2 regions of the Variovorax sp. GW822-FHT04A09 genome follow, and region 2 is predicted to be linked to the other one. Evidence: predicted binding sites of a transcription regulator. Region 2 holds the regulator's gene; the other holds the start of a gene.

Region 1 (15,162 bases), 200 kb from region 2:
GCGTGTGCGGCGTGATCTCGGCCTTCAACTTTCCCGTGGCCGTGTGGTCGTGGAACGCGGCGCTCGCGCTGGTGTGCGGCGACCCGGTGGTGTGGAAGCCTTCGGAAAAAACACCGCTCACCGCGCTGGCCGTGCACGCCATCGCGCAGCGCGCCATCGAACGCTTCGGCGACGCGCCCGAAGGCCTGCTCGGCCTGCTGCTGGGCCGGCGCGACATCGGCGAGGTGCTGGTCGACGACCCCCGCGTACCCATCCTCTCGGCCACCGGCTCCACGGCCATGGGCCGGCAGGTCGGGCCGAAACTGGCGGCGCGCTTCGCCCGCGCCATCCTCGAACTGGGCGGCAACAACGCCGCCATCGTCACGCCCTCGGCCGACCTGGACCTCACGCTGCGCGGCATCGCCTTCGCGGCCATGGGCACGGCGGGCCAGCGCTGCACCACGCTGCGGCGCCTGTTCGTGCACGAGAGCGTGTACGACCAGCTGGTGCCCAAGCTCGTGAAGGTCTACGGCAACGTGCAGGTGGGCGACCCGCGCGAGGCCGGCACGCTGGTCGGTCCGCTGATCGACCGCGCGGCCTTCGACGGCATGCAGAAGGCCCTGAACGAAAGCCGCGAGACCGGCGCCACGGTGCACGGCGGCCAGCGCGTCGAGGGCATCGGCACGCAGGACGCGTTCTATGTGCGCCCCGCGCTGGTGGAGCTGAAGTCGCACGCCGGCCCCGTGCTGCGCGAGACCTTCGCGCCCATCCTCTATGTGGTGCGCTACAGCTCGCTCGACGAAGCCATCGAATGGCACAACGCGGTGGGCGCGGGCCTGTCGTCGTCGATCTTCACGCTCAACGTGCGCGAGGCCGAGCGCTTCATGTCCAGCGCGGGTTCGGACTGCGGCATCGCCAACGTCAACATCGGACCGAGCGGTGCCGAGATCGGCGGCGCCTTCGGTGGCGAGAAGGAAACCGGCGGCGGACGCGAAGCGGGCTCGGACAGCTGGAAGGCCTACATGCGCCGCGCGACCAACACCATCAACTACTCGACGGCACTTCCCCTTGCGCAGGGCGTGACCTTCGATATCGGCGACTGAACAACCCCGGCCCGTGGTGCCTGCTGCGCGGCATTTCGCCGCAGCGGCCAGGCAGCGGCCGCACCTATCCCCCCAGAAAAACCACCAGGAGACAACGAAGATGAAGATGCAACTGAAGACCCTCGCCACCGCCGCGCTGCTCGCGCTGGCCTTCGGCACCACCGCCACCGCGCAGCAGGCACCCACCGGCGGCACGCTCGACAAGATCAAGACCAGCGGCAAGGTCGTGCTCGGCGTGCGCGAAGCCTCGCCGCCCATGGCCTACATGCTGGGCGCGGGCGAGAAGTACGTGGGCTACCACGTCGAGCTCTGCGAGCGCGTGCTGAAGGACATCACGCCCAACGCCAAGCTCGAGTACATGGCCGTGACCGCGCAGAACACCATCCCGCTGGTGCAGAACGGCACGCTGGACATCGGCTGCGGCCCCACCACCAACAACACCGCGCGCCAGCAGCAGGTGGCCTTCGCGCTCACCACGTACGTGAGCGAAGTGCGCATGGCCACCAAGGTCGACTCGGGCATCACCACGCTCGACCAGCTCGCGGGCCGCAACGTGTCGGCGTCGACCGGCACCACCGCCGTGCAGCTGCTGCGCAAGCGCGAGCGCGCGCAGAACGTCTCGTACAACACGATGCTCGGCAAGGACCACCTGGAGAGCTTCCTGCTCATGGAGTCGGGCCGCGCCGATGCCTTCGTGCTCGACGACAACCTGCTCGCCGGCATCATCGCGAACTCGAAGAACCCGACGGCCTACCGCATCACCGGCGAGGCGCTGGGCTCCGAGCCGATCGCGCTGCTGTTCCGCAAGGACGACCCGGCCTTCAAGGCCGCGGTGGACGACTCGCTGCGCAAGCTCATGAAGAGCGGCGAGCTCGAGAAGATCTACACCAAGTGGTTCGTGGCCGCGATCCCGCCGAAGAACACCAGCCTCAACCTGCCGATGAGCCCCGCGCTCAAGCAGCTCGTGCTCGAGCCCAACGACAAGCCGCTGGAGGCCTACGCCAAGTGACAGACGCCGCCGTGTTCTCGCCGGCGCAACGCGTGCGCGCCATCCAGGTCTCGGAGATCCTGCGCATCACCGACCACGCGCAGGCGCTCAAACGCGCCGGCCGCCCGGTGATCGTGCTGGGCGCGGGCGAGCCCGACTTCGACACGCCCGAGAACATCCGGCATGCAGCCTCGCAGGCCATTGCGCGTGGCGACACGCGCTACACGGTGCTCGACGGCAGCCCGGCGATGAAGGCGGCGGTGCAGCTGAAGTTCAAGCGCGACAACGCGCTGGACTTCGCGCTCGACGAGATCAGCGTGAGCGCGGGCGCCAAGCAGGTGATCTTCAACGCGCTGATGGCGAGCCTGAACCCGGGCGACGAAGTGATCCTGCCCGCGCCGTACTGGACGTCTTACGCGGACATCGTGCAGATCTGCGGCGGCGTGCCGGTGTCGGTGGCGTGCGGCGAGGAGAACGGCTTTCGGCTGACCGCGGCACAACTGCAGGCGGCCATCACGCCGCGCACGCGCTGGCTGTTTCTCAACTCGCCGTCGAACCCGAGCGGCGCGGCCTACAGCGCGGCGCAACTGAAGCCGATCACCGACCTGCTGCTCGACCACCCCCACGTCTGGGTGCTGGCGGACGACATCTACGAGCACATCCTCTACGACGGCCTCGCGTTCGCAACGCCGGTGGCGGTGGAGCCGCGCTTGCGCGAACGCACGCTCACGGTGAACGGCGTGTCGAAGGCCTATGCGATGACCGGCTGGCGCGTCGGCTACGGCGCGGGACCGCGCCCGCTGATCGCCGCAATGGCCGTGGTGCAGAGCCAGTCGACCTCGTGCCCCTCATCGGTGAGCCAGGCCGCCGCGATCGAGGCGCTCACCGGCCCGCAGGGCATCGTGGCCGAGCGCTGCGCATCCTTTCAACAGCGCCGCGACTTTGTCGTGGCCGCGCTCAACCGCACGCCAGGCCTGCATTGCCGCGTGCCCGAGGGCGCCTTCTACACCTTCGCAAGCTGCGCCGGCGTGCTCGGCAAGCGCACCCGCAGCGGCGCGCTGCTGCAGACCGACAGCGACTTCTGCCGCTACCTGCTGCAGGATTTCGAGGTGGCGGTGGTGCCGGGCAGCGTCTTCGGGCTCGCACCGTATTTCCGCATCTCGTATGCGACGTCGATGGCGCAACTCGAAGAGGCGTGCGCGCGCATCGCCGCCGCCTGCGCCGCGCTCTCCTGATCTCTCCTCTTCATTCCACTGGAACCCTCATGACTTCCTCCCGCACCGGCGGCCAGATCCTGGTCGACCAGCTCATCACCCACGGCGTCCGGCAGCTTTTCTGCGTGCCCGGCGAAAGCTTCCTGGCCGTGCTCGACGCGCTGCACGACGCATCGATCGACGTGACGGTGTGCCGGCAGGAAGGCGGCGCGACGATGATGGCCGAGGCGCAGGGCAAGCTCACGGGACAGCCCGGCATCTGCTTCGTCACGCGCGGCCCTGGCGCCACCAACGCGGCGGCGGGCGTGCACATCGCGCACCAGGACTCGACGCCGCTGCTGCTGTTCGTCGGCCAGGTCGCGCGCGACGCGATGGGCCGCGAGGCCTTCCAGGAGCTGGACTACGGCGCGGTCTTCGGCACGATGGCCAAGTGGGTCGTGCAGATCGACGACCCGGCGCGCGTGCCCGAGCTGGTGTCGCGCGCTTTCCATGTCGCGACCTCGGGCCGGCCCGGTCCGGTGGTGATCGCACTGCCCGAAGACATGCTGACCGAAGCCGCCGTGGTGGCCGATGCGCTGCCGTATGCCGTCACCGAAACGCATCCGGGCGCGGCGCAGATCGCCGAGCTGCAGCAGCGCCTGTCGCAGGCGCAGCGGCCGGTCGTCATCCTGGGTGGCAGCCGCTGGTCGGAAGCCGCGACGCAGCAGTTCGCGCAGTTCGCCGAGGCGTATTCGCTGCCCGTGTACTGCTCGTTCCGCCGCCAGATGCTGATGTCCGCCGAGCACCCCTGCTATGCGGGCGACCTGGGGCTCGGCGCCAACCCGCGCATGCTGGCGCGCATCCGCGATGCGGACCTCGTGCTGCTGGTGGGCGGGCGTCTGTCGGAAGTGCCGTCGCAGGGCTATGAGCTGTTCGCGATCCCGCAGCCGAAGCAGGCGCTGGTGCACGTGCACGCCGATGCCGACGAGCTCGGCAAGCTCTATCGCCCGACACAGGGCATTCACGCCACGCCGCAGGCGTTCGCCGAAGCGGTGTCCGCGTTGCGTCCGGCGTCACAGCCCGTGTGGCAGGCCGAGACGAAGACCGCGCGCGAAGACTTTCTGCGCTGGAGCGACCCGGCCGCAGTCCGCATTCCCGGCCCGCTGCAGATGGGCGAGGTCATGCAGCACCTGCGCGAGGTGCTGCCGGCCGACACCATCTTCTGCAACGGCGCGGGCAACTTCGCGACCTGGGTGCATCGCTTCTGGCCGTTCCGCGCGTTCGCGAGCCAGCTTGCGCCGACCAGCGGCTCGATGGGCTACGGCCTGCCCGCCGGCGTCGGTGCCAAGCGGCTGTGGCCCGAACGCGAGGTGGTCGTGTTCGCGGGCGACGGCGATTTCATGATGCACGGCCAGGAGTTCGCCACTGCCGTGCAGTACGGTCTGCCGATCCTCGTGGTGCTGCTGGACAACGGCATGTACGGCACGATCCGCATGCACCAGGAAAAGCACTACCCCGGCCGCATCAGCGCCACGCAGCTGAAGAACCCCGACTTCCGCGGCTACGCCGAGGTGTTCGGCGGCCACGGCGAACGCGTGACCACGACGGAAGAGTTCGGCCCCGCACTCGCGCGTGCGCGTGCCAGCGGCAAGCCGGCGATCCTGCATTGCCTGCTGGACCCGGAGGCGATCACGCCCGCGAGCACGCTGGCGTCGATCCGCAAGGCGGCACTGGCCGCGAACTGAGGCGCCGTCAGCGCAGGCCGCCGACGTAGCGCGGCGACGGTGTGGGCGGCAGGCCGTCGGGCTGGCGCGCCGCCAAGCGCGCGGCGCGGGCCAGCGGCTCCATGGCCTGCTCCAGCCGCGTGGCGAGCTGGTCGAGTTCGTCGTCCTTCGTTTCGGCGGCGTGCTGGCGCGTCATGCGCACGATCTCGGCGGCGTACTCGGCATTGGTGGCCATCCATTCGGTGTCGGTCACGCGTCCGTGCTTTCGCCGCAGTGCCACGTGAAGGCGTGCTGCAAGCGCGATGCGTTCGCTTTCGGACATGGATGGCATGGCGGGTCTCCGTCTTTTAATCAGGCTCCCAGGTGTTCCTTGTGTTGAGCAAGATCGAGGCCCACGAGTTCGCTCTCGGGGTCGACGCGCAATCCGACCAGCACATGCACGAGGAACAAGACGATCGCCGTGCCCGCCGCGCTGTAAATCGCCACACTGCCGACCGCGATCGCCTGTGTCAGCACATTGCCCGTCGCGCCCGAGATGCGCGGGTCGGCGAACACGCCCGTGAGCAGCGCGCCCACGATGCCGCCGATGCCGTGCACGCCGAACACGTCGAGCGAGTCGTCCGCACCGAGCAGGTGCTTCAGGCCCGTGGCGCCCCAGTAGCAGGCCAGCCCGGCGATGGCGCCGATGGCCAGCGCCGACAGCGGCGTGACGAAGCCGGCCGCCGGCGTGATCGCCACCAGCCCGGCCACGAGGCCGGAGCACAGGCCCAGCAGCGAGGGGCTGCGGCGCACGATCCATTCGCCGACCATCCAGCTCATGGCGCCGGCCGCCGCCGCGATGTGCGTCACCAGCATCGCCAGGCCCGCGCGCCCGTCGGCCGCCACCGCCGAGCCGGCATTGAAGCCGAACCAGCCCACCCACAGCAGGCCCGCGCCGGTCATGGTGAGCGCCAGGCTGTAGGGCTCGAAGGCCTCGCGCCCGTAGCCCCGGCGCGGCCCGAGCGCATAGGCGCACACCAGCCCCGCGATGCCCGCGTTGACGTGCACCACCGAGCCGCCCGCGAAGTCGAGCGCGCCCATCTGCGCGAGCCAGCCGCCCGGCTCCCACACCCAGTGCGCGACCGGTGCGTACACGAGCAGGCTCCACAGCAGCGCGAACCACAGCAGCGCCGAGAAGCGCATGCGCTCGACAAAGGCGCCGAGCACCAGCGCGGTGGTGATGATCGCGAAGCTCAGCTGGAACATGGCGTAGACCGACTCCGGCACGTTCGGCGCCACGTGGCTCACGGCCACCTGGCCGGCCTCCTTCAGGTACTCGAAGCCCGAGAAGCCGATGCGCGAGAGCTTGCCCAGCCAGGGCCAGCCGGGCGTGAAGGCCAGCGAGTAGCCGAGCGCGAACCAGGTCAGCGAGACCACCGCGGCGATCGCCACCACCCCGGCCATGGTGGCCAGCACGTTCTTGCGCCGCACCATGCCGGCATAGAAGAGCGCGATGCCGGGCAGCGTCATCAGCAGCACCAGCGCGGTCGAGGTCATCATCCAGGCGGTGTCGGCCGCGTTCAGGGAGGCTTGGGGTGCCAGCAGGGCCATGACCGTTTCTTCTTGGAGTGGTGGACAAGAGGCCTGTGTGCACGAGTCATGCCATCTTGTTAACTGACTGAAACACTTTGGTTTCCCAACCGGAGGGTCGAAGTAACACGAAGCGGGTAATTCCTAATGCACCGGGCGGGTGCGCGCTTGCACAATCTGCGCACTCGCGACGGGCCCTGCTCGTACTGCCGAGGGTCCGAGGAGACAAGCTTCCGATCGATCAACAAGAACATTCTTCAAAGGCTCCGTACGAGATGCCTGTCTGATATTTGAAAAGCGCCGCTGGTCGGCGCTTTTTTTTGCCTGTTCGCAGCGCGAATGCAGGCCCTTTCCTCCAAGCCAAACAGGCCTCTTGGCCAGCCGGTACCGGCCACCACAGCTATCGTTTCGATAGCGATTCCGGTGAGACAATCGCCCGCATGGAAATGCTGGTGGTCACGGGCGCCTCACTGCTCGCGGGTTTTATCGATGCGATCGTGGGCGGCGGCGGGTTGATTCTGGTGCCGGCCCTTTTTGCGGTGTTTCCGGGCGCGCCGCCGGCCACGCTGCTGGGCACCAACAAGAGCGCGTCCATCTGGGGCACGGCGGCCTCGGCGGCCCAGTTCAGCCAGCGGGTGCAGATGCGCTGGAGCGCGATGTGGCCGGCCGCGCTGCTGGGTTTCGGCGGCTCGATGCTCGGCGCCTGGACCGTCACGGTCTTCCCGGGCGACTTCCTGCGCCGGGCGCTGCCGGTCATCCTGCTGGGCGTGCTGGTCTACACGCTGGCACGCAAGGACATGGGCCGGCTGCACGCACCGCGCTTCAGCGGCCGCGCCGAGACGCTGGCGGCCAGCACCATCGGCCTGACCATCGGTTTCTACGACGGCTTCTTCGGGCCGGGCACGGGCAGCTTCCTGGTGTTCCTGTTCGTGCGCTGGATGGGCTACGACTTCCTCAACGCCTCGGCCTCGGCCAAGGTCATCAACACGCTGACCAACGCCGCCGCGCTGATCCTGCTGGCCGCCAAGGGGCACGTCTGGTGGCACTACGGGCTGGTGATGGCCGTGGCCAACGTGGCCGGCAGCCTGGTCGGTACGCGCGTGGCGCTGAAGCATGGGGCGGGCTTCGTGCGGATCGTGTTCATCGTGGTGGTGAGTGCGCTGATCCTGAAGACGGCTTACGACGCGTTCCTGAAATAAAAAAGCCCCTGGCGTCCGGCCAGGGGCTTTTCTTTGAGGGCACCGAGGTCAGTCCTCGACAAACGCCTCTTCGCGTTTCGCCTTGATCGCCGGCAGCAGCACGATGGCCAGCAGCAGCGCCGCGGCGATCAGCAGGCCCGCCGACAGCGGCCGCGTGACGAACACGCTCCACGCACCGCGCGACAGGAGCAGCGCGCGCCGCAGGTTCTCTTCCATCATCGGCCCGAGGATGAAGCCCAGCAACAGCGGGGCCGGCTCGGTGCGCAGCTTCAGGAACAGGTAGCCGATGAAGCCGAAGATCGCCACCATCCACACGTCGAAGGTGTTGTTGTTGGTCGAGTACACGCCGATCGCGCAGAACAGCACGATGGCGGGGAACAGGAACTTGTAGGGCACCGTCAGCAGCTTGATCCACATGCCGATCAGCGGCAGGTTCAGGATGATCAGCATCGCGTTGCCGATCCACATCGAGGCGATCAGGCCCCAGAAGAGTTCCGGGTTGCTGGTCATGACCTGCGGGCCCGGCTGGATGTTGTGGATCGTCATCGCGCCCACCATCAGCGCCATCACCGCGTTGGGCGGAATGCCCAGCGTCAAGAGCGGAATGAAGGAGGTCTGCGCGCCGGCGTTGTTGGCCGACTCGGGAGCCGCCACGCCGCGGATGTTGCCCTTGCCGAAGGGCACTTCGCCCGGGCGCATCTTGATCTTCTTCTCCAGCGCGTAGGCCGCAAAGGCCGCCAGCAGCGCGCCGCCGCCGGGCAGGATGCCCAGGGCCGAGCCCAGCGCCGTGCCGCGCAGCACGGCGGGTGTCATGCGCTTGAAGTCGTCCTTGGTGGGCCACAGGCCCTTGACCTTGTGCGTGAACACCTCGCGCTCGTCGTCGGGCTGCGAGAGGTTGCCGATGATTTCGCCGTAGCCGAACACGCCCATGGCGATCACCACGAAGCCGATGCCGTCGGTGAGCTCGGGAATGTCGAAGCTGAAGCGCGCGACGCCCGAATTCACGTCGGTGCCCACGATGCCCAGCAGCAGGCCCAGCACGATCATCGCCACCGCCTTGAGCAGCGAACCCGAGGCCAGCACCACCGCGCCAATCAGGCCCAGCACCATCAGCGAGAAGTACTCGGCCGGGCCGAACTTGAAGGCCAGCTCGGTCAGCGGCGGCGCGAAGGCCGCAAGAATCAACGTGCCGACGCAGCCCGCGAAGAACGAGCCCAGGCCGGCCGCGGCCAGCGCAGGGCCTGCGCGGCCCTGCCTTGCCATCTGGTAGCCGTCGATGCAGGTGACCACCGAGGACGACTCCCCGGGCAGGTTCACCAGGATGGCGGTGGTCGAGCCGCCGTACTGGGCGCCGTAGTAGATGCCGGCCAGCATGATCAGCGCCGACACGGGCGGCAGCGCGTAGGTGGCGGGCAGCAGCATCGCGATGGTCGCGACCGGGCCGATGCCTGGCAGCACGCCGATCAGCGTGCCCAGGATGCAGCCGACCAGGCAGTACAGCAGGTTGGTGAAAGTGAAGGCGACGCCGAAGCCGGTCGCCAGGTTGTGGAACAGTTCCATGGCGGTGTGCTCCTCAACCCGAAATGAACGTGGGCCAGACCTGGATCTGCAGCTTGAGCGCCCAGATGAAGGCCACATAGCTGCCGGCTGCCAGGATGGTCGCCAGCACCAGCACGTCGCGCAGCTTGAAGTGCTCGCCCGCCATGCTCGAAATGATGGTCAGCGCGTAGATCGCGATGATCATGCCCATCGCCGGCAGCCCGACGCTGGGCAGGCCGCCCAGCAGCACGCCGAAGGCCAGGTTGGCGCCGAGCACGAAGGCCAGCGGCTTCCAGGCCCATTTGCCGATCTTGTCGCCGTCGGCGCTCTCGACCACCATGGCCTGGAACATGATCAGCGCGCCCAGCAGCGCCAGCAGGATGCCCAGCATCAGCGGGAAGTACCCCGGCCCCATGCGGGCGCCGTCGCCGATGGTGTAGGTGGTGGCGCCGATGGCGAACGCGCCACCGACGGCGGCGAACATGACTCCTGAGAAGAAGTCCGCCTGTCTCTTGATTTGCATTGTCTCGACCCTCTGTTTTCGAAGGGACGAGGGTCGTCGCCAGCGGCTGACCGTCGGCTGACCAGCGCGGTACGGACAAATGCTTACAGGGAAAGTACGGGCTCTCCCCCAGGCTTCGCGCACTTCGTGTCGCTGCGCCAACCCCCTTCCGGGGGCAACACCAACGGCCCGGCGAAGCCGGTTCCGCGGTGTTCCACGAAGGGGCGGGGAGTGAGGGCGGGTTGTGTGGGGGATTGGGGCCGGAAACGAAAAAAGCTCCCGAAGGAGCTTTTCATTCATTCAGAGCGCCGAGGCGCTCATGAGTGTGTGGGGGAGGGCTTAGTAGCCGCCGCGGCCACCGCCGCCGCCGCCGTAACCACCGCCGCCACCGCTACGGCCGCCACCGCCGCCGCCGTAACCGCCGCCGCCACCACCACCGTAGCCGCCGCCGCCACCACCGCCGTAGCCGCCACCACCGCCGGTGCGGGGGGGACGTGCTTCCATCGGACGGGCTTCGTTCACCGTCAGGGCGCGGCCCTGCAGCGATGCGCCGTTCATGCCTTCGACAGCTGCGAGTGCTTCAGCGTCCGTGCCCATTTCGACGAAGCCGAAGCCCTTCGAACGGCCGGTGTCACGTTCCATCATGACCTTGGCGCTGACGATCGAGCCGAACTCGCCGAAAGCCTGTTCCAGGTCGTTGTCACGCACGGAGTAGGCGAGGTTGCCCACGTAAAGTTTCTTGCCCATGGAGGGACTCCTAATTCAAACCAAAAAAACACAAAGCGATGGAGTCCCAGAATCACAACAAACTAATGCGCTGTGGCGCGAAACTGACCGATCACCAAATTACGTGCACGGGAGCCGAAGCTCGCAGACACGTGAGCCGGATTATCCGGCCCGATTTCCGAAAAAAGGGGGGAAATCTTGTGTTATCGAGAAACATTCCGACCCGACGGGCGGTTTCGCAACGGTTTCAGGAGGTCGGACAGGCCGTTGTGGTCTATTTCATGCATCAAAGCGAGCAGCCGGCCAATTTCTCCCGCGGGAAAACCCTCGCGCGCAAACCAGGTCAGGTAATTTCCGGGCAAATCGGCAATCAGCGTGCCCTTGTGCTTGCCAAAAGGCATTTCGAGCGTCACCAGGCGCTGCAGGTCTTCGGGGTTCATGCGTGCTTCAGCCGCCTGCGCGCTTGACCGTGTGGCCCTGCTTCACGAGGGCGGCGATGACCACCTCGCGGTGATCGCCCTGGATCTCCACGGTGCCGTCCTTCACCGTGCCGCCCGTGCCGCAGGCCGCTTTCAGCTGCTTGCCCACGGCCGCCAGCGCCGCCGCGTCGAGCGGCAGGCCCTTGACCACGGTCACGCCCTTGCCCTTTCGGCCCTTGGTCTCGTGCGATACGCGGACAATGCCGTCCGTGGCCGCCGTGCGGGCCTTCGCGAGTTCCTTGCAGCGGCATTGCGCCATCGGGGCGCCGCAGTCGGGGCACATGCGCCCGCCCGCCTCGGTGGAGTACACCAGCGTGCTGCCGGTGCGGCTGTTCTTCATCGTTCCCATTCGATCCGTCTTTCTTTCGATCTCTCTTTTTTTCCCGGTGCCCGTTCCATGCCATTCGATACCCTGGGCCTGACCCCCGCGCTCGCGCAAGCGGCCGCCGCGAGCGGCTTTGCCGCGCCGACCGCCATCCAGGCGGCGGCCATCCCTGCCATTTTGCAGGGCCGCGACCTGCGGGGCTCGGCACAGACCGGCTCCGGCAAGACGGCCGCATTTTCCCTGCCGCTGCTGCAGCGCCTGGCCGCCGAGCCCGCCTCGTCAGCGTCGCGCCGGCTGCGCGCGCTGGTGCTCGTGCCCACGCGCGAACTCGCGGCCCAAGTGGGCGAGACGCTGGAAGACTTCGCACGGCACCTGCCCGAGCGCCTGAAGATCGTCGTCGCGGTCGGCGGCGTCTCGATCAACCCGCAGATGATGCGGCTGCGCGGCGGCGCCGACATCGTGGTCGCCACGCCCGGCCGGCTGCTCGACCTGGTCGAACACAACGCGCTCGCGCTCGACGCCGTGTCGACGCTCGTGCTCGACGAGGCCGACCGCCTGTTCGACCTGGGCTTTGCCGAGGAGCTGCAGCGCATCCTGGCGTTGCTGCCGGCACGGCGCCAGAACCTGCTCTTCTCGGCCACCTTCCCGATCGCCATCCAGGCGCTGGCCGACGACATGCTGCACGACCCGGCCCTGGTCGACGTGCAGGGCGAGCCCGGCACCCGCCCCGACATCGTGCAGCGCGCCATCGAGGTCGACGCTGCCCGCCGCACCCAGCTGCTGCGCCAGCTGCTGAAGGACAACGAAGGCACCTGGGACCGCGTGCTGGTGTTCGTCGCCACGCAACACGCCGCGCAGACCGTGGCCGAGAAGCTGTACCGCAACGGCATCTACGCCGTGCCCTTCCACGGCGACATCGCGCAGGGCACGCGCCGCGACATCCTGGCGCAGTTCAAGCAGAGCCGGTGGGACGTGGTGATCGCGACCGACCTGGCGGCGCGCGGCCTGGACATCGCGCAGCTGCCCGTGGTCATCAACTACGACCTGCCGCGTTCGCCCACCGACTACATCCACCGCATCGGCCGCACCGGCCGCGCGGGCGCGAGCGGGCTGGCGATCAGCTTCGTGAGCCCGGCCACCGAGGCGCACTTCCGCCTCATCGAGAAGCGCCAGGGCCAGCGCGTGCCGCGCGAGCGCATCGCGGGCTTCGAGCCGACCGAGGCGGCGCCGGTGGTGGTCGACACCTCGGGCAACGGCGGGATCAAGGGCGCGCGGCCGAGCAAGAAGGACAAGCTGCGCGCGGCGGCGGCGCTGGCCGCACAGGCGGGCGGTGGGGAAGACGCGGACTGACGCGCGTCAGGCGTCAGTCGGCATGCAAGGAGGCCGGCGGGTGCTTCGAACGGTTTCCCGCTTTCGTGCGTTGCGCGTTACGTGTGCTGCTTGCCGAGAAAGCTCGCCATCAGGTCCACCGGCAGCGGAAACACGATGGTCGTGTTCTTGTCCGAGCCGATCACCGTGAGCGTCTCCAGGTAGCGCAGCTGGATGGCCTGCGGCTCCTGCGCCAGCACGCGCGCGGCCTGGAACAGCTTCTCGGACGCCTGCAGCTCGCCTTCGGCATGAATCACCTTGGCGCGCCGTTCGCGTTCCGCCTCGGCCTGCCGTGCGATGGCGCGGATCATGGATTCGGTGAGGTCGATCTGCTTGATCTCGACGTTCGACACCTTGATGCCCCATGACGCCGTCTGCACGTCCAGCGATTCGCGTACATCCAGGTTGAGCTTCTCGCGCTCGGCCAGCATGTCGTCCAGCTGGTGCTTGCCGAGCACCGAGCGCAGCGTGGTCTGGGCCAGCTGGCTGGTCGCGTTGAAGAAGTCCTTGACCTCGATGATGGCCTTGGCCGCATCGACGATGCGGAAGTAGACGACCGCGCTGACCTTCACCGACACGTTGTCGCGCGAGATCACATCCTGCGTCGGCACTTCGAGCACCACGGTGCGCAGGTCGACGCGCACCACCTGCTGGATGGCCGGGATCACGAACACCAGCCCCGGCCCTGCCACCTTCGAGAAGCGCCCCAGGGTGAACACGATGCCGCGCTCGTACTCCCGGAAGATCCATATCGCCGAAAAGAGCAACGCCGCCAGCAGGACCAGAACGACGGCGCCGATGCCATAAGTGAAAGAGAGCATGGTGATCTCCCGCGACTCAGCAAAGGTGCTGAACGGTTGGACACCCGCTGCGCAGCGGCGTTCCGGCCGGGCCGGAAGAAAGGTCGGCGCCGCCGCTACACCCACCCGAGCTGGCGCGCCGCCAGCTCCTTCATGAGCTCCTCGGCCCCGCCGCCGATCATCATCACCTTGACCTCGCGGTAGACGCGCTCGCTCACGGTGCCGCGCATGAAGCCCATGCCGCCGAGGATCTGCACCGCCTGGTCGGCGCAGAACTGCATGGTCTGCGTGGCGTGGTTCTTGAGCAGGCAGACCTGCGCCACCCACTCGGGCGCATTGACGCGGCCCGCCGCCTCGTGCGCGTCACCCTCGGCGGACACGGCCTCGAGCCAGGCCTCGGTCGAGGCGATGCGCATCTGCATGTCGACCAGCTTGTGGCGCACGGCCTGGTGCTCGATGAGCGCGGCGCCGAAGGTCTTGCGCTCGCGCGACCAGGCCAGCGCCTCGTCCAGGCAGGCCTGCGCGAAGCCCAGCGCGCCGGCCGCGAGCCCGACGCGCTCGCCGTTGAAGTTGCCCATGACCATGCGGAACCCGCCACCTTCTTCGCCGAGCAGGTAGCGCGCGGGCACGCGCACGTTGTCGAAGTGCAGCGTCGCGGTGTCGGAGCACAACCAGCCCATCTTCGCGAGCCGCATGCGCGAAAGGCCGGGCGCGTCGCCCGGCACGAGCAGCATCGAGAGCCCGCCCGTGCTGCGGCCTTCGCCGGTGCGCACGGCCACGGTGATCCAGTCGGCGCGCATGCCCGAGGTGATGAAGGTCTTCTCTCCGTTCAGCACGTAGTGGTCGCCGTCGCGCTTGGCTGTCGTGCGCACCGCGGCCACGTCGGAGCCGCCGCCGGGTTCGGTGATCGCAAGCGCGGCGATCTTTTCACCGCGCAGCACCGCGGGCACGACCTCGCGGCGCACATCGTCGCTCGCATGCAGCACCACGGGCGGCAGGCCGATGTTGTGCGAGAACAGACTCGCGAGCACGCCGCCGCTCTGGCCGTGGCGCGCGAGCGCGACCCAGGCCGGCAGCTTGAGCGCATACGAGGCGGGCGTGCCGCCGAGTGCTTCCGGGTAGCCCAGGCCCAGCAGGCCCAGCTCGGCCGCGCGGGCGTACAGCGCGCGCGGGAATTCGCCGGCCTCGTCCCAGGCCTGCACGTTCGGTGCGATCTCGGCCTGGGCGAAGCGGCGCACCGTGTCGGCGAGCGCCGCACGGTCGGCCTCCAGTTCCGCGTCCATGGCGTGCCCGATCAGCCGCGCGGCGGGCGCTTGGCGATGCCCATGGTCTTGGCGAGGATGCCGAGCATCACCTCGTCGGCGCCGCCGCCGATGGAGCCCAGGCGGCCGTCGCGGTACAGGCGCGAGACGCGGTTCTCCAGCGTGAAGCCCATGCCGCCCCAGAACTGCAGGCAGGTGTCGGCCACCTGGCGCGTGAGGCGGCCGGTCTTGAGCTTGGCCATCGACGCGAGTTCGAGCACGTCCTCACCCTTCACGTGCAGGTCGCAGGCGCGGTAGGTGAGGGCGCGCAGCGCCTCCACCTCGGTCTTCAGTTCGGCCAGCTTGAACTGCACCCACTGCTGGTCGGCCAGCGTGGCGCCGAACATCTGGCGCTGCTGCGCCCACT
Region 2 (15,162 bases):
CCGATGTTGCGCCCGCCCGCCACCGCCATCGCGCCGTCGGCGATGAAGAGCTTGTTGTGCATGCGGCGGTTGACGCGGCTGAAGTCGAACAGCGACGCGGTGAAGCGCTTGAGCAGGCTGCCGCGCCCGGCCGGGAACGGGTTGAACAGGCGCAGCTCCACGTTCGGCGTGGCGGCCAGCCCGAGCAACAGCTCGTCTTCGCCGGACGTGTACAGGTCGTCCATCAACAGGCGCACGCGCACGCCGCGCTGGGCCGCATCGCGCAGGGTGCGCAGCAGGTAGCGGCCGGTCTCGTCGTTCTCGATCTGGTAGTACTGCACGTCGAGCGTGCGCTGCGCGCGGCGCGCCAGCTGCAGCCGCGTGTCGAAGGCGAAGTCGCCGCCGGGCATCAGGCGAAAGCCGCTGAGGTCGGGGTCGGGCTGCGAGGCCAACGCGATCTTGCCGAGCGCGGTGTCGGCCGAGACGGCGATGGCCTTGGTGGGCGGGCGCGGTGCGTCGTCGGGCAAGGTGGCACAGCCGGCGAACAGCGATGCAGCCACGAGGGCGAAGACCCAATGCCCCCAGCGCGACAGCAGGCGACGGGTCATCGTGGGCTTTCTACAGGGCTTTGCGCAGGTTGGCCGGTGCGATGCGCAAGGCTTCGCGGTACTTGGCGACGGTGCGGCGCGCGCACTCGATGCCCTGCTCCTTCAGCATCTCGGAGATCTGGCTGTCGGACAGCGGCTTCTTGATGCTCTCGGAACTCACGAACTGCTTGATCAGCGCGCGCACCGCGGTGCTCGACGCATTGCCACCGGTCTCGGTGCCCAGCGCCGAGCCGAAGAAGTACTTCAGCTCGACCGTGCCGAAGGGCGTGGCCATGTACTTGGCGGTGGTCACGCGCGAGATGGTCGACTCGTGCAGGCCGAGCTCGTCGGCGATCTCGCGCAGCACCAGCGGGCGCATGGCCAGCTCGCCGTGCACGAAGTAGCTCTTCTGGCGCTCGACGATGGCGTTGCTCACGCGCAGGATGGTGTCGAAGCGCTGCTGGATGTTCTTGATGAACCAGCGCGCCTCCTGCAGCCGCTGCGACAGCGCCTGGCTGCCCTCGCCCTTGTGCGACTTGAGCGCGCCGGCGTAGATGTCGTGCACGCGCAGGCGCGGCATGACTTCGGGGTTGAGCATGACGCGGAACTTCACGTTGGTGCCGCGCCCGGTCTTGGTGACGATCACATCGGGAATGACGATGTTGCGTTCGACGTCGACAAAGCGGCGGCCCGGCTTGGGCTCCAGGCGCGCAATGATCTGCAGCGCCGAGCGCACCAACTCTTCGTTGGTGCGCGTGAGCGTGGCCAGGCGCTTGAAGTCACGCCGCGCGAGCAGCTCCATCGGCTGCTTGCAGATCGCGATGGCGGTCTTGCGGATGAGCGCTTCGGCCTCGGTCTCGTCTTCGCTGGCGAGCGCCTTCAGCTGGATGCTCAGGCATTCGCCGAGGTCGCGCGCGCCGACGCCGGCCGGCTCCAGGCTCTGCAGCAGGCCCAGCGCCACCTGGAAGTGGTGCACGAGGTCGTCGAACTGGTCGTTGTCGTCGCCCGCCAGGCCCGAGGCCAGCGCGGGCAGCGAGTCTTCGAGGTAACCGTCGTCGTTGAGCGATTCGATCAAAAAGCGCAGCGCGGCGCAGTCGTTTTCATTGAGGCGCAGGCTCAGCGCCTGGCGATGCAGGAAGGACTGCAGCGACTCCTGGCTGCGCGCGAGTTCGGTGGCGTCGGCACGCTCGTCGTCGCCCAGGTTGTTCTGGCGTGCGGGCGCATCGCTGCCCCACTCGCTGTCGTCGGGCGCCATGTCGACGGTGCCGTCGCCTTCCCAGTCGGGCTCGCGCTCGGCGATCTCGGCGGCGGGGCCGTCGGTGTCGGGGGTCGAGGTGGTGGTGTCGCTGGACGTGGAGGACGTGCTGGCGGCGGACGGCGTGAACTCGGCCTCGCCCTCGCCCGCGTCGTCGCGCGGCACCGGCGCGTCGGCCGTGTCCAGCCCGAACTCCTCGCGCGCCGCTTCTTCCGCGGTGCGCTCGAGGAACGGGTTCTCGTCCAGCATCTGCTCCACCTCCTGGCTCAGTTCGAGCGTGGAGAGCTGGAGCAGGCGAATGGACTGCTGCAGCTGTGGCGTCAAGGCCAGATGCTGCGAGACGCGAAGGGACAGCCCTTGCTTCATGGAGACCCGACCCTCCCTTACATGCGGAAGTGCTCGCCCAGGTACACCCTGCGTACCTCGGCGTTGTCGACGATCTCCGAGGGTGTGCCTTGTGCCAGCACGTGCCCGTCGCTGATGATGAACGCGTGATCGCAGATGCCCAGCGTCTCACGCACGTTGTGGTCGGTGATGAGCACGCCGATGCCGCGCTCTTTCAGGAAACTGATGATCCGCTGGATCTCGATCACCGCGATCGGGTCGATGCCGGCGAAGGGCTCGTCCAGCAGAATGAAGCGCGGCTGCGTGGCCAGCGCGCGTGCAATTTCAACGCGGCGGCGCTCGCCGCCCGACAGCGCAAGCGCGGGCGAATCGCGCAGGTGGTCCACGCGCAGGTCGGCCAGCAGGTCGGCCAGGCGCTCTTCGGTGTGCTGCTTGGTCAGCGGCATCATGCGGCCGTTGGCGTCGGGCTCGCGCTGCAGCTCGAGCACGGCGCGCACGTTTTCCTCGACCGTGAGCTTGCGGAAGATCGAGGCCTCCTGCGGCAGGTAGCTCAGGCCCATGCGCGCGCGGCGGTGGATGGGCATGTGGGCGATGGGCTCGCCGTCGATGGTGATCTCGCCGGCGTCGGCGCGCACCAGCCCGACGATCATGTAGAACGAGGTGGTCTTGCCCGCGCCGTTGGGGCCGAGCAGTCCGACGACCTCGCCCTTTTGCACATCGAGCGAGACGTCTTTCACGACCGTGCGGCTGCCGTAGCTCTTCTTGAGGCCGCGCGCCACGAGGCGGCTGCCCGGAATGCCGTCGGCGGTCTGGGTTCCTGCGGTTTCGATCACTTGCGCCCTTCCCCTTCGGTGCCGCCCAGCGTGGTGCTCGGGCGCAGCCCGGCGCCGGGCGCGGGGGTGGGTGCCGGGGCCGCAGGCTTCTTGCCGCCGGCCGCGGGTGCGGAGCCGGGCGCCGCCGGGGCCGGCGTGGCCTTCGGCGTGAGGATGGCCTTCACGCGGCCGCCACCGCCCGCCGAGACGCCGGCGTTCGGCGGCACGAGGGAACCGTTGACGGTGTAGGTGTCGTTGCTCTGGTCGTAGACGATCAGCGCGCCGCTGCTCTCGTCGTTGGCCGTGGCGCCGATCAGCCGGCGCATGACGGCGCGGCGGATGAACTTGACGTTGTCGGCGCGGCTGTCGTACTCGATGACTTCGGACTCGCCCTCGATCCACTCGTCGCCGGCGTTGCGCTTCTGCTTGTAATAGGCCAGCTTGCCGGGCGCGGCCGTGACCACGCCGTACTGGTAGCCCTCGGCGTCCTGGCGCACGTCCAGCCGCGCGCCGCGGATGATGATCGTGCCCTTCGTGACCAGCACGTTGCCGGTGAACACGCTGGTCTGTTTCAGGTCGTCGTAGCGCATCGAGTCGGACTCGATGTTCATCGGCTTGGTGCGGTCGGCGGTTTCGGCCAGGACGCCCGAGGCGGCACCGGCCAGCAACAGCGCACCGAAAGCCAGGCGGCCGAGGCGACGAAGGGTGGGGAATGTGGGGATGGAGGGCAATGTCATAAAGGCACGAAACTTGCTCTGAAACATTGTATGCGTGGGATGGCAATTGCCCACCGCCGCCAATGAAAAAGCCCGCCGAAGCGGGCCTTGCATTCGACCAAGAAAGCAGGTCGTCGGATCGGTCAGCCCTTCTTGGCTTCGCCGATGAGGAAGGTCGCGACCTGCAGCACCTTGGACATGCTGCCGGCGGTTTCGCCGTCGACATACCAGCGGCCCGCCACGGCCAGGGCCGGCACGCCGGCGACCTTGTAGGCCTCGGTCTGCTGCGCCGCGCGGCGGGCCTTGCTGGCCACGCCGAAGGACGCAAAGGTTTCCTTGAACTTGGCGCCGTCGAGGCCGGCACGCTCGGCCCAGGCCTGGATGTTGGCGTCGCCGTTCAGGTTCTGGCGCTGCGCGTGGATGGCGGCGAAGACCTTCGGGTGGTATTCCTCCAGCTTGCCCATGGCTTCGAGCGTGAAGTACAGGCGCTGCTTGGCTTCGACGTCGTTGCCCACGAAGGGCACCGGGATGCGGCGGAAGGCCACTTCCTTCGGGGCCGCCTTGACCCAGGCTTCGAGCGAGGGCTCGAAGTCGTTGCAATGCGGGCAGTTGTACGAGAAGAACTCGACCACCTCGACCTTGCCGGCGGGTGCATCGACGGGCACGCGTTTGTCGAGCACGAGGAAATCGGTGCCGGCCTTGGGGGCGCGCTGCGCGTGTGCCGGAACGGCAGCCAGCGAAAGCAGCCCGATCGAAGTGGCGGCCAGCGAAAAGTCACGACGTTTCATGGAAAAGGTTCTCCTGTGGGTACCGCAGTACAGAGCCGGCGCGCCGCCGGGAGTTCCCCTTGGGCGGCGCGACCGAGGCGCTGGAATTGACAAACGAGTGCGGCGGATGCCGCGCGGGCGAGAGCTTAAAGGCTGTTCAAGAAAGGCGCTGACGGGTCAGCGCTGCACGCGCACCAGCGCCGATTCGAGACCGCCGCCGTCGAGCCGTTCCTTGAGCCGGTCGGCGTCGTCCTTCTTGTTGAACGGGCCCGCGCGCACGCGGTAGACCGTGCGACCGGCCTGCTCGCGCTCGGTGACCTTGGCCTCGACGCCCATGAGCGACAGCTTGGCGCGTTGCGCCTCGGCGTCGTCGGTGGTGCGGAAGGCGCCGGCCTGCACGAAGTACATGAAGGGATCGGCACCCGACGACGACGGCGCGGCGGCCGTGTGGCTCGGCGCGGCGGACGCGGTGGTCGTGCTGCCGCCTGCGCGGGCGCGGGCCAGGTCGCCCAGCGGATCGTTCGACGGCGGCAGGGCGTTGGCTTCGGCCGGCACCGGCGCGGGGCGTGCCGGCTTGGGCGCCACCACGACGGGGGCCGGGGCGGTGACCGGCGCGGTGGCGACGGGCGGCGTGCCGGGGGCCACGGTGGCGGGCGCGCCGGTGATCGGGTTCACCGGGCCGGTGGCCGTGGCGGCCGGCGGCGTGGCGGCCGGCTTGGGCGCGCCGGCCTTGCCGGCCAGCGGCGCGTTCGGGTCCCAGTCGCGGTTCTTGCGGGCTTCGGCTTCGTCCTGCTCGGCACCGCCGCGTTGCGTCTTGTTGACGAACGGGATCGGCACCTTGGTGACGTAGACCGCGATGCCCAGGGCGACGCCCAGACCGAGCACCAGGCCGATGATCAGCCCGATGACGATGTTGCCGCGTTGTCTGCTTGTCTTCTTCATGTTCAGAGGGTGATTCACATCTTGCTCGGCGCACTGACGCCGAGGATCGCGAGGCCATTGTGCAGCACCTGCGCGGCCGCTGCGACGAGTGCGAGACGCGCCAGCTTGACCGGCTCGTCGTCCACCAGGATGCGCTCGGCATCGTAGTAGCTGTGGTAGCTGGCCGCGAGTTCGCGCAGGTAGAAAGTCACGTCGTGCGGGGCGAAATCCTTCGCTGCCGCCGTCAGCATGGCCGGGTACTTGGCCAGCAGCAGCATCAGCGCCTGGGCCGCCGGACTGTCCAGCGGCGACAGGTCGACCGCCTTGAGCGCGGCCACGTCGCCGCCCCAGGCCGCGAGCACCGAGCAGATGCGCGCGTGGGCGTACTGCACGTAGTACACGGGGTTGTCGTTGTTCTTGGTGACCGCCAGGTCGACGTCGAAGGTGTATTCGGTGTCGGGCTTGCGGCTGAGCAGGAAGAAGCGCACGGCATCGGTGCTGGTCCACTCGATCAGGTCGCGCAGCGTGACGTAGCTGCCGGCGCGCTTGCTGATCTTGACCTCTTCGCCGCCCTTCATGACGCGCACCATGGTGTGCAGCACGTAGTCGGGGTAGCCCTCGGGAATGCCTTCGCCCGCGGCCTGCAGGCCGGCGCGCACGCGCGCGATCGTGCCGTGGTGGTCGGTGCCCTGGATGTTCACGACCTTGTGGAAACCGCGCTCCCACTTGGCGATGTGATACGCCACATCGGGCACGAAGTACGTGTACGTGCCGTCCTTCTTCTTCATCACGCGGTCTTTGTCGTCGCCGTAGTCGGTCGACTTCAGCCACAGCGCGCCGTCCTGCTCGTAGGTCTTGCCGGCGGCCACGAGCTTGGCCACGGCGGCTTCGACGCGGCCGCTGGTGTAGAGGCTGGACTCGAGGTAGTAGTTGTCGAAACGCACGCGGAAGGCCTGCAGATCGAGGTCCTGCTCGCGGCGCAGGTAGGCCACGGCGAACTCGCGGATGCTGTCCAGGTCGTCGATGTCCCCGCTGGCGGTGTACTCGCGGTCGTCCGACTTGACGGTCTTCTTCGCCTTGAAGTCCTCGGCGATGTCGGCGATGTAGTCGCCGTTGTAGGCCGGGGCCTTTTCGCCGCTGGGCCACTCGGGGTCGCCGGGCTTGAAGCCCTTGGCGCGCAGCTGCGTGCTGTTGGCCAGCGTCTGGATCTGCACGCCGGCGTCGTTGTAATAGAACTCGCGCCACACGCTCTGACCCTGCGAGGCCTGCAGGTTGCAGATGGCGTCGCCCAGCGCGGCCTGGCGGCCGTGGCCGACGTGCAGCGGACCGGTCGGGTTGGCCGACACGAACTCGACCAGCACCTTTTCGCCGGTGGCGGGCTGCTGGCCGAAGCCTTCGCCGGCGGCCAGCACCTCGCGCACGATCTGCTGCTTGGCGGCAGCCTTCAGGCGGATGTTGAGGAAGCCGGGGCCGGCGATCTCGATGGCCTCGACCCATTGGCCGAAAGCGGGGGTGGCGAGCAGCGCAGCGCTCAGTTCCTCGGCCAGTTCGCGAGGCTTGCGCCCCAGCGGCTTGGCGAGCTGCATGGCAGCGGTGCTGGCGAAATCGCCGTGCGCCGCCACCTTGGGCGACTCGAACGCGGCTTTGGCACCGGCGCCGGGAGAGAGGGTTTCGAGCGTGTTCGCGAGCGCCGCGAGCAGCTCCTGTTTGACCAATAGCATCTGTGAATTTTACCGGGGGCAAACCCGGACCCAGTTAACGATCGTCATCCGATGGGCGATGTCGCCCGTTAGGATGGTCGGCCCCGAGGCGGGGCGTCTGTCACAACCCAACCTTGCAAGGACATATCCACCATGAAGAAGCTCCTTTCCCTGGTCGCCTCCACCGTCGCGCTCGGCGCCTGCCTGTCGTTCAGCGCCTACGCGCAGGACAAGGCTCCCGCCCCGGTCGTGGCCCCCGCTGCCGCCGCCGCCGCCCCTGCGGCAGCCCCTGCCGCTGCGGCCGCACCCGCCGGTGGCGCCAGCTGCGATGCCAAGGCCATCGACAAGAACGGCAAGCCCCTGGCCGGCGCTGCCAAGAACAGCTTCATGAAGAAGTGCACCAAGGCCGCCGCCGCTCCCGCCTGCGCCGCCAAGGCGGTCGACAAGAACGGCAAGGCCCTGGCTGGCGCCGCCAAGAACAGCTTCATGAAGAAGTGCGAAGCCGACGCGGCCAAGGCCTGATCCGGCGCGGCGCCGCCCTGCGGCGCTGACATTTGTTACTCCCGAAGGGGCCCGCTCATGCGGGCCTTTTCTTTTTTGTCTTTGTATTGATTACTTGCCGAAGCCGCGCGCCAGGAACACCGCCACCAGCGGGATCAGCGCGATCAGGTGCGCCTGGATCATCACCAGCTTGCGCGTCTTCAGGATGTCGGCCTCTGCCGGCAGCTTGCCCGTGGCGCGCAGCGTCTTGCGCCAGCGGAAGTAGGTCAGCGTCGGAAAGATCGACAGCACGCCCACGATGATGAACAGCGTGAGCTTCACGTGCAGCAGCGGGTTGGTCCAGTACCAGGCCGTGCCCTTCACGCCCCACCAGGTGCGCGCGATGCCCGTGGCCAGCACGGCGATCGCGGCGATGCCGTAGACCATGTCGACCTTGGCCAGCCGCTCGACCACGGCGGCATTGAGCCATTGCACGCGGCACAGCGCGGCTTCACTGGAGATGAACACGACCATCGTGAGGATGGCCAACAGATGCAGGTAGGCGAGGATGGCTTCGAGGGTCATCGGAAACTTTCTTCATCGGGGGTTGCAAGCAAATGCAAAAAGCATTGTGCCGCCCGGTCACGATTTCAGGACCGCCCGCCCCAGAATTCCGGCTGCCCGTACTGCGCTTTGAGGAAATCAAGCCACAGTCGCACGCGCAGCGGCAGGTGCTTGGTGCCTGTGAACACCGCATAGATGCCGTTGGGCGGCGCGGCGAAGTCGTCGAGCAGGGGCACGAGCAGGCCGGCGTCGATCTCGGCCTCGACCTCCCAGGTGCTGCGCCAGGCGATGCCGTGGCCTGCCAGGCACCAGTCGTGCAGCACCTGGCCGTCGGAACAATCGAGCGGGCCGCTGGGGCGCAGGTGAATGAGTTCCTGCACGCCCTCCTCGCTGGTAATGCGAAAGGCCCAGCCGCGCGTCTGCGAGGCGTCGCTCGACAGCGTGAGGCAGGCAAAGCGCGACAGTTCGCCCGGGTGTTTGGGCGCGCCGTGGCGGCGCAGAAACTCGGGCGTGGCGACGCAGCGGCGGCGGTTGTCGGCCAGGCGCACGCTCACGAGCGACGAGTCGGGCAGGTCGCCCACGCGCACCGCGCAGTCGAAGCTCTCGCCCGTGACGTCGACCACGCGGTCGCTGAGGTTCAGCGAGATCGTCACCTCGGGATGCAGCGCATGAAAGCGCGGCACCAGTGGCGCGACGTGGCGGCGGCCGAAGCCGGCCGGCGCCGTCACGCGCAGGTGGCCGCTGGCCTTCACGCCGCCGGCGCTCACGCTGGCCTCGGCGTTCGCGAACTCGGTCAGCAGGCGCTGGCAGTCTTCGAGAAAGGCGCTGCCTTCGTGCGTGAGCGCGATGCGGCGCGTGGTGCGCACCAGCAGCTTGACGCCCAGGCGCTCTTCGAGCGCGTCGATGCGCCGGCCCATGATCGCGGGCGCCACGCCTTCCGCCTTGGCCGCCGCGGTGAGGCTGCCGCGGGTCGCGACCGAGACAAAGGATTCGAGCTGCTTGAGGCGGTCCATGGCGCGGGAACTATATCGCCCGCCGCGCATGGAGCAGGGGCTCAGTCGCCGGCCGTGACGCCTTGCGCCCGCAGCGCGGCGATGTCGCCGTCGCTGTAGCCCACCTCCTTCAGCAGCGCCTCGCTGTGCTCGCCGATGTGCGGCGGCTGCAGGCGGATGCCGGGGCGTTCGCCGCCCAGCGTGAACGGCGCGAGCGGCACCTTGGCCATGTGGCCGTCGTTCATGCGCACGGGCGCGAGGCCGCCGGTGGCGTTGAGGTGCGGGTCGTCGAACAGCTCCTGCGGCTTGGTGATGGGCGCGAAGGGCAGCTCGTTCTGCTCGAACACCGCGCTCAGTTCGGCCGCGCTGTGGTTGGCGAGGTGCGAGCGCAGGATCGGCATCATCCACTCGCGTGCGCGCACGCGGTCGTTGTTGGTCTTCAGGCGCGGGTCGGCCAGCATCTCCTCGAGGCCGAAGGCCTTGCAGAAGATGGCCCACTGCTTGTCGCTCACGGCCGCCAGGAAGATCTGCTCGCCGTCCTTCACCGTGAACACGTCGTACACAGCCCAGGCCGAGATGCGGCTGGGCATCGGGTCGGCCGCCTTGCCCGTGGCGGCGAACTGCATCATGTGCTGCGCGACCAGGAACACGTTGTTCTCGAACAGCGCCGACTGCACCTCGCAGCCCTTGCCGGTGAGATCGCGCTGGCGCAGCGCGGCCATCGCGCCGATGGCGCCGAACATGCCGCCCATGATGTCGTTCACGCTGGTGCCCGCGCGCAGCGGATCGCCGGCGCGGCCGGTCATGTAGGCCAGGCCGCCCATCATCTGTACCACCTCGTCGAGGGCGGTGCGGTGGTCGTACGGGCCGGGCAGGAAGCCCTTGTGGCTCACGTAGATGAGGCGCGGGTTGAGCTTGGCCAGCGTGTCGTAGTCGAGCCCCAGCTTCTTCATCGTGCCGGGCTTGAAGTTCTCGCTCACGATGTCGGCGGTGGCGATGAGACGCAGCGCGGCCTCCACGCCCTCGGGCTTCTTCAGGTCGAGCGCGATGCTCTTCTTGTTGCGGTTGAAGGTCGGGAAGAAACCCGCGCCCGAGCCCAGCAGGCGGCGCGTGTTGTCGCCTTCGATGGGCTCGACCTTGATGACCTCGGCGCCCAGGTCAGCCAGCAGCAGGCCGCAGGTCGGGCCCATGACCATGTGGGTGAACTCGACGACGCGCACGCCCGCGTAGGGCAAGGGATTGGCTTCAGACATGAGAGAGGGTTTCCTGGACAAAGCCCTTGGGCAGGCCGGCTTCGGGCGTCATGCCGTAGACCGGCTCGCCGGGCAGGCCGGCCTTGAGCGGCGCGCGCGCCGCGATGAGTTTGTCGATGTCGATGCCGGTGCGCACACCCATGGCCTCGAACATGAAGACGAGGTCTTCGGTGACGGCATTGCCCGACGCGCCCGGCGCATACGGGCAGCCGCCAAGGCCGCCGAGCGAGGCGTCGAAGGTGCGCACGCCCTCGTCCCACGCGGCCAGGCAATTGGCGATGCCCAGGCCGCGCGTGTTGTGCATGTGGGCCGCACCCGCGTGCACGCCGAGTTCGGCGCGCAGCCGCTTGAAGAGGCGGCGCACCTGCGCGGGGTTGGCATAACCCACGGTGTCCGACAGGCCGACCTCCTGCGCGCCGGCCTCGACGCACTGCACCGCCAGGCGGATCACGTCGTCTTCCGGCACCTGGCCCTGCAGCGTGCAGCCGAAGGCGGTGGAGATGCCCGCTTCGAGCTTCACCTGCGGCGCGAGGGCACCGCGCAGCTCGGCGATGGCGCGCACCTCCTCGACCATCTCGGTCGGCGTCTTGCGCACGTTGGCCAGCGAATGCGCGACGCTGGCCGACACCGGCATCGTGAGCTTGTGCACGCCCGCCTCGAGCGCGGCCTGCGCGCCTTTGCGGTTGGGCACCAGCGCCATCACCACGAGGCCGGGCAGCGTGACGGCATGGCGCACCACCTCGGCGGCGTCGGCCATCTGCGGCAGCAGCTTCGCGGGCACGAACGAAGCGACCTCGATCTCGCGCAGGCCGGCGGCATGCAGCGCGTCGATCCAGCGCAGCTTGTCGGCCGTGGGCATGGTGGCCTTCACGGACTGCAGGCCGTCGCGCGGACCGACCTCGCTGATGAGAACGTCGGGGGAGGTCATCGGGTGCTTTCTTGACTGTTCTATCTTGCAGAACTATATTCTGTTAAACAGAATTAAATCGGCAAGCCCGCCGACTGTCAAGCCACGCCATGCCCCGCAAAGCCCAGACCGAATCGGTGTCCGACCTCAACGCCGCCCCCGGCGGCGCCGCCGCGGTCGACCGCGCGCTGAGCCTGCTGTCGGCCTTCCGGCCCGGCGACGAGGCGCTGTCGCTCGCCCAGTTCGCCGAGCGCACGCAGCTCTACAAGAGCACGGTGCTGCGCCTGCTGGCCTCGCTCGAACATGCGCGGCTGATCCGCCGGCAGGACGACGGGCGCTATGCGCTGGGGCTGGAGATCGCGCGGCTGCACGGGCTGTATGCGGCGTCGCAGTCGCTCGACCGCCTCGTGCTGCCGGTGCTGCGCACGCTCGCCGCCGCCACCGGCGAGAGCGCGGCGTACCACGTGCGGCAGGACCAGGGCGACAGCTGGGTGCGGCTGTGCCAGTTCCGCGTCGATTCCTCGCATGTCGTGCGCGACCACGTGCGCGCGGGCGACCTGCTGCCCAACGACCGGGGCGCGGGCGCGCGCGTGCTGATCGCCTTCGGGCCTGAAGGCGAACGGCCGCGTGGCGCGAAGGAGCGCAAGCTGTACGACGCGATCCGCGCGCAAGGCTATTGCGCGCTGGTGGGCGACCGCACGGCCGAGCTGGCGGGCATCTCGGCGCCGGTGTTCCATGCGGATGGCGGCCTGGCCGCGGCGGTCACGCTGACGATGCCGACGCACCGCTACGACGCGGGCTACATCGAGCCCGTGCGCGCGGCGGCGAAGGCGCTCAGCGGGCAGGTGTGAACTTCAGGACTCAGCCTTGAAGCCCGAGTTCTTGATGGGCAGCTCCCACCGCTTCAGGTGCGTCGCCTGGATGCTCGCCAGTTCCGCCGGCCCCGCATGTGCCGGCACGAGGCCCAGCGCGTAGATTTTTTCCTGCACATCGGGCATGCGCAGCGCGTCGGCCACGGCCTTGTCGATGCGCGCGACCAGCTCGGGCGACATGCCCGGCGGGCCATACAGCCCGAAGAAGGCATCGGCCGTCACGTTGATGCCCGCTTCTTTCAGTGTCGGCACGTCGGGCAGCGCGCGGCTGCGCTTTTCGCCCGTCACCGCGAGGATGCGGACCTTGCCCGCGCGGTGGTGCTCGATGGTTTCCGAGGCGGTGTCCACCATCAGCGGCACCTGTCCGCCGATGAGGTCCTGCGCGGCCGGCGCGCCGCCGCGGTAGGCGACGTGCGTCATCGGCACGCCCGAGGCCTGCGCCAGCAGCTGGCCCGCGAAATGCGGCACCGTGCCGGCGCCCGAGGTCGCGTAGTTGGCCTTGCCCGGGTTGGCCTTCATCCAGGCCAGCACCGCCTTCAGGTCGCCCGCCGGCGCGCCCGGCCCGGCCGTGACCGCGAAGTCGAAGGTGCTGCCGAGCGCGATCGGCGTGAAGTCCTTCACCGTGTCGTAGCCGAGGTTCGAATACAGCCACGGGTGGATCACCATCGCGCCGCTGGGCGAGAAGATCAGCACGCTGCCGTCCGGCGGCGAGCGCTTGAGTTCGGCCAGCGCCAGCCGGCCGGCCGCGCCGGGCTTGTTGTCGACGATGACGTTCTGTCCGAGCGACACGCGCATCTTGTCGGCCAGGATGCGCGCGACCACATCGGCCGACCCGCCCGGCGGAAAGCCGATCAGGATGCGCACCGTGCGCTCCTGCGCGAACGCCATCGGCGCGAGGGCCGTGGCGGTGATGACGGCAGCGGCCTGCACTGCGAACTGGCGGCGTTGCATGGGGCGGTCTCCTCGGGGTGGTTGTTCTTCGGTGTGCTCTGTGCGCGTGGCTGTCAGCGCAGCGCGGCCAGCAGCGCCTCGTTCTGCGCCGGCAGGCCGACGCTCACGCGCAGCCATTGCGGCAGGCCATACGGGCCGAGCAGCGAGACCTCGATGCCGGCGGCCAGCAGGCGCGCGTGCACGGCCGGCGCATCGCCGACCTGCACCATCACGAAGTTGCCCGACGACGGCACGTGCGGCAGGCCCAGCGCGGCGAAGCCCGTGGCGAGCTGTTCGCGCCCGGCGGTGTTGAGTTCGTAGGTGCGCGCCAGGAAGTCGGTGTCGCCCAGCGCCGCCACGGCCGCGGCCTGGGCCGGCGTCGTCACGTTGAAGCGCGGGCGGTGCGCGTTCAGGCGCGCCGTGAGCGCCGGCTGCGACACGCCGTAGCCGATGCGCAGCCCCGCCAGGCCGAAGGCCTTGGAGAAGGTGCGCGCCACGATCAGGTTCGGCAGGCGGCGCACCCATTCGATGCTGTCGTAGCGCTGCGCGGGCGCCAGGTACTCGGTGTAGGCCTCGTCGAGCAGCACCGTCACGTGCGCGGGCACCGATTGCAGAAAGTCGCGCAGCGGCGCAGCATCGATGAAGGTGCCGGTCGGGTTGTTCGGGTTGGCCACGAAGACCAGCTTGGTGTCGTCGCCGATGGCGGCGCGCATCGCGTCCAGGTCGTGGCCGAAGTCGCGCGAGGGCACGACGGTGGCGCGCGCGTGGGCGTGCGCCGTGGCCGCCGCATAGACGATGAAACCGTACTGCGAATAGACGACGTTCTCGCCCGGCTTGAGGCTGACCTGCGCCGCGAGCTCGAGGATTTCGCTCGACCCGCTGCCCAGCGTGAGCCACTCGGGCGGCACGTCCAGCCGCGCGGCCAGCGCCTGCTTGAGCGCGGTGCCGTTGCTGTCGGGGTAGTTGCCCGCGCCTTCGAGGGCGGCAGCGGCGGCGCGGCGGGCCGACTCGGGCATGCCGAGCGGGTTTTCGTTGGAAGCCAGGAGGATCATTGCGGCGGGAGCTGATTATTTAAGAAGTTAAATATATACAGCTGCCACCGGCCCGGCCTCAGGGCCTACCCTTTGAAGCGGCGCTTGGGCTCTTATCGATTACCTTCATTTTTGTCACAGATAAATCTCACTTTCGGCTCTTACTGGCCCGCAAAGTATCGAATACAGTTCTCCCATGGCTTCACCTGGGGCAAGTGCGCCCCACTGCTGCGCCGCCCCCGATTTCCTGTTTTTTGCATTGCGTTCCCCAAGGAGAAACACATGACCGACCGCACCACCGCCCACCGACTCCAGGTCGCGACCGAACTGCACCGCTTCGTCGAAGAGAAGGTCCTGCCCGCCAGCGGCGTGGCCAGCGACGTGTTCTGGAAGGGCTTCGACGCCATCGTCCATGACCTGGCGCCCAAGAACGTCGCCCTGCTCGCCGAGCGCGACCGCCTGCAGAGCGAACTCGACGCCTGGCACAAGAAGAACCCCGGCCCGATCGCCGACATGCCGGCCTACCGCGCCTTCCTGGAAAAGATCGGCTACCTGCTGCCGCAGCCCAAGGGCGTGAAGGCCACCACGGCCAACGTCGACTCCGAACTCGCGCTGCAGGCCGGCCCGCAGCTGGTGGTGCCGATCCTGAACGCGCGCTATGCCCTGAACGCCGCCAACGCGCGCTGGGGCTCGCTGTACGACGCGCTGTACGGCACCGACGCCATTCCCGAAACCGGCGGCGCCGAAAAGGGCAAGGGCTACAACCCCGTGCGCGGCGCCAAGGTCATCGAGTTCGCGCGCAACGTGCTCGACCAGGCCGCACCGCTGGCCAACGGCTCGCACAAGAACGCCACCGGCTACAGCGTGAAGGACGGCCAGCTGGTCGTCGCGCTGCAGGGCAGCACCACCGGCCTGGCCGACGCATCGCAGTTCATCGGCTACCAGGGCGACGCCGCCGCGCCGTCGTCGGTGCTGCTCAAGCACAACGGCATCCACCTGGACATCCGCATCGACCGCAGCACCGCCATCGGCAAGAGCGATGCGGCCGGCG

The links. Region 2 encodes sigma-54, which starts transcription at its own class of promoters, with help from an activator protein. Its sites were predicted from a motif close to TGGCANGNAANCTGCTTT; they were not measured.
Region 1: AC1RLW_RS24815 (ammonium transporter) is a predicted target of sigma-54. The motif match lies at 6,614-6,631, and genes of this name have one in related genera.

Annotation. Positions count from the first base shown of each region.
Region 1 covers NZ_JBXAMV010000005.1:308,386-323,547, reverse strand. Annotated here, with positions in the region: gene amaB (L-piperidine-6-carboxylate dehydrogenase) at 1-1,082, shown strand, start outside; gene AC1RLW_RS24835 (amino acid ABC transporter substrate-binding protein) at 1,183-2,091, shown strand; gene AC1RLW_RS24830 (pyridoxal phosphate-dependent aminotransferase) at 2,088-3,305, shown strand; gene AC1RLW_RS24825 (thiamine pyrophosphate-binding protein) at 3,335-5,008, shown strand; gene AC1RLW_RS24820 (hypothetical protein) at 5,016-5,318, opposite strand; gene AC1RLW_RS24815 (ammonium transporter) at 5,339-6,577, opposite strand; gene AC1RLW_RS24810 (sulfite exporter TauE/SafE family protein) at 6,997-7,755, shown strand; gene AC1RLW_RS24805 (tripartite tricarboxylate transporter permease) at 7,804-9,315, opposite strand; gene AC1RLW_RS24800 (tripartite tricarboxylate transporter TctB family protein) at 9,329-9,817, opposite strand; gene rbp (RNA-binding regulator) at 10,136-10,543, opposite strand; gene AC1RLW_RS24790 (DUF3820 family protein) at 10,726-10,962, opposite strand; gene AC1RLW_RS24785 (translation initiation factor Sui1) at 10,970-11,350, opposite strand; gene AC1RLW_RS24780 (DEAD/DEAH box helicase) at 11,399-12,676, shown strand; gene AC1RLW_RS24775 (slipin family protein) at 12,754-13,515, opposite strand; gene AC1RLW_RS24770 (acyl-CoA dehydrogenase family protein) at 13,611-14,777, opposite strand; gene AC1RLW_RS24765 (acyl-CoA dehydrogenase family protein) at 14,789-15,162, opposite strand, start outside.
Region 2 covers NZ_JBXAMV010000005.1:111,979-127,140, forward strand. Annotated here, with positions in the region: gene AC1RLW_RS23925 (phospholipase D family protein) at 1-587, opposite strand, end outside; gene rpoN (RNA polymerase factor sigma-54) at 598-2,187, opposite strand; gene lptB (LPS export ABC transporter ATP-binding protein) at 2,205-2,999, opposite strand; gene lptA (lipopolysaccharide transport periplasmic protein LptA) at 2,996-3,715, opposite strand; gene AC1RLW_RS23945 (thiol:disulfide interchange protein DsbA/DsbL) at 3,838-4,482, opposite strand; gene AC1RLW_RS23950 (SPOR domain-containing protein) at 4,639-5,403, opposite strand; gene argS (arginine--tRNA ligase) at 5,418-7,103, opposite strand; gene AC1RLW_RS23960 (hypothetical protein) at 7,236-7,604, shown strand; gene AC1RLW_RS23965 (DUF2214 family protein) at 7,695-8,147, opposite strand; gene AC1RLW_RS23970 (LysR family transcriptional regulator) at 8,213-9,139, opposite strand; gene AC1RLW_RS23975 (CaiB/BaiF CoA transferase family protein) at 9,181-10,371, opposite strand; gene AC1RLW_RS23980 (hydroxymethylglutaryl-CoA lyase) at 10,364-11,299, opposite strand; gene AC1RLW_RS23985 (IclR family transcriptional regulator) at 11,389-12,129, shown strand; gene AC1RLW_RS23990 (Bug family tripartite tricarboxylate transporter substrate binding protein) at 12,133-13,101, opposite strand; partial or broken gene hisC (histidinol-phosphate transaminase) at 13,155-14,138, opposite strand; gene AC1RLW_RS24000 (malate synthase G) at 14,394-15,162, shown strand, end outside.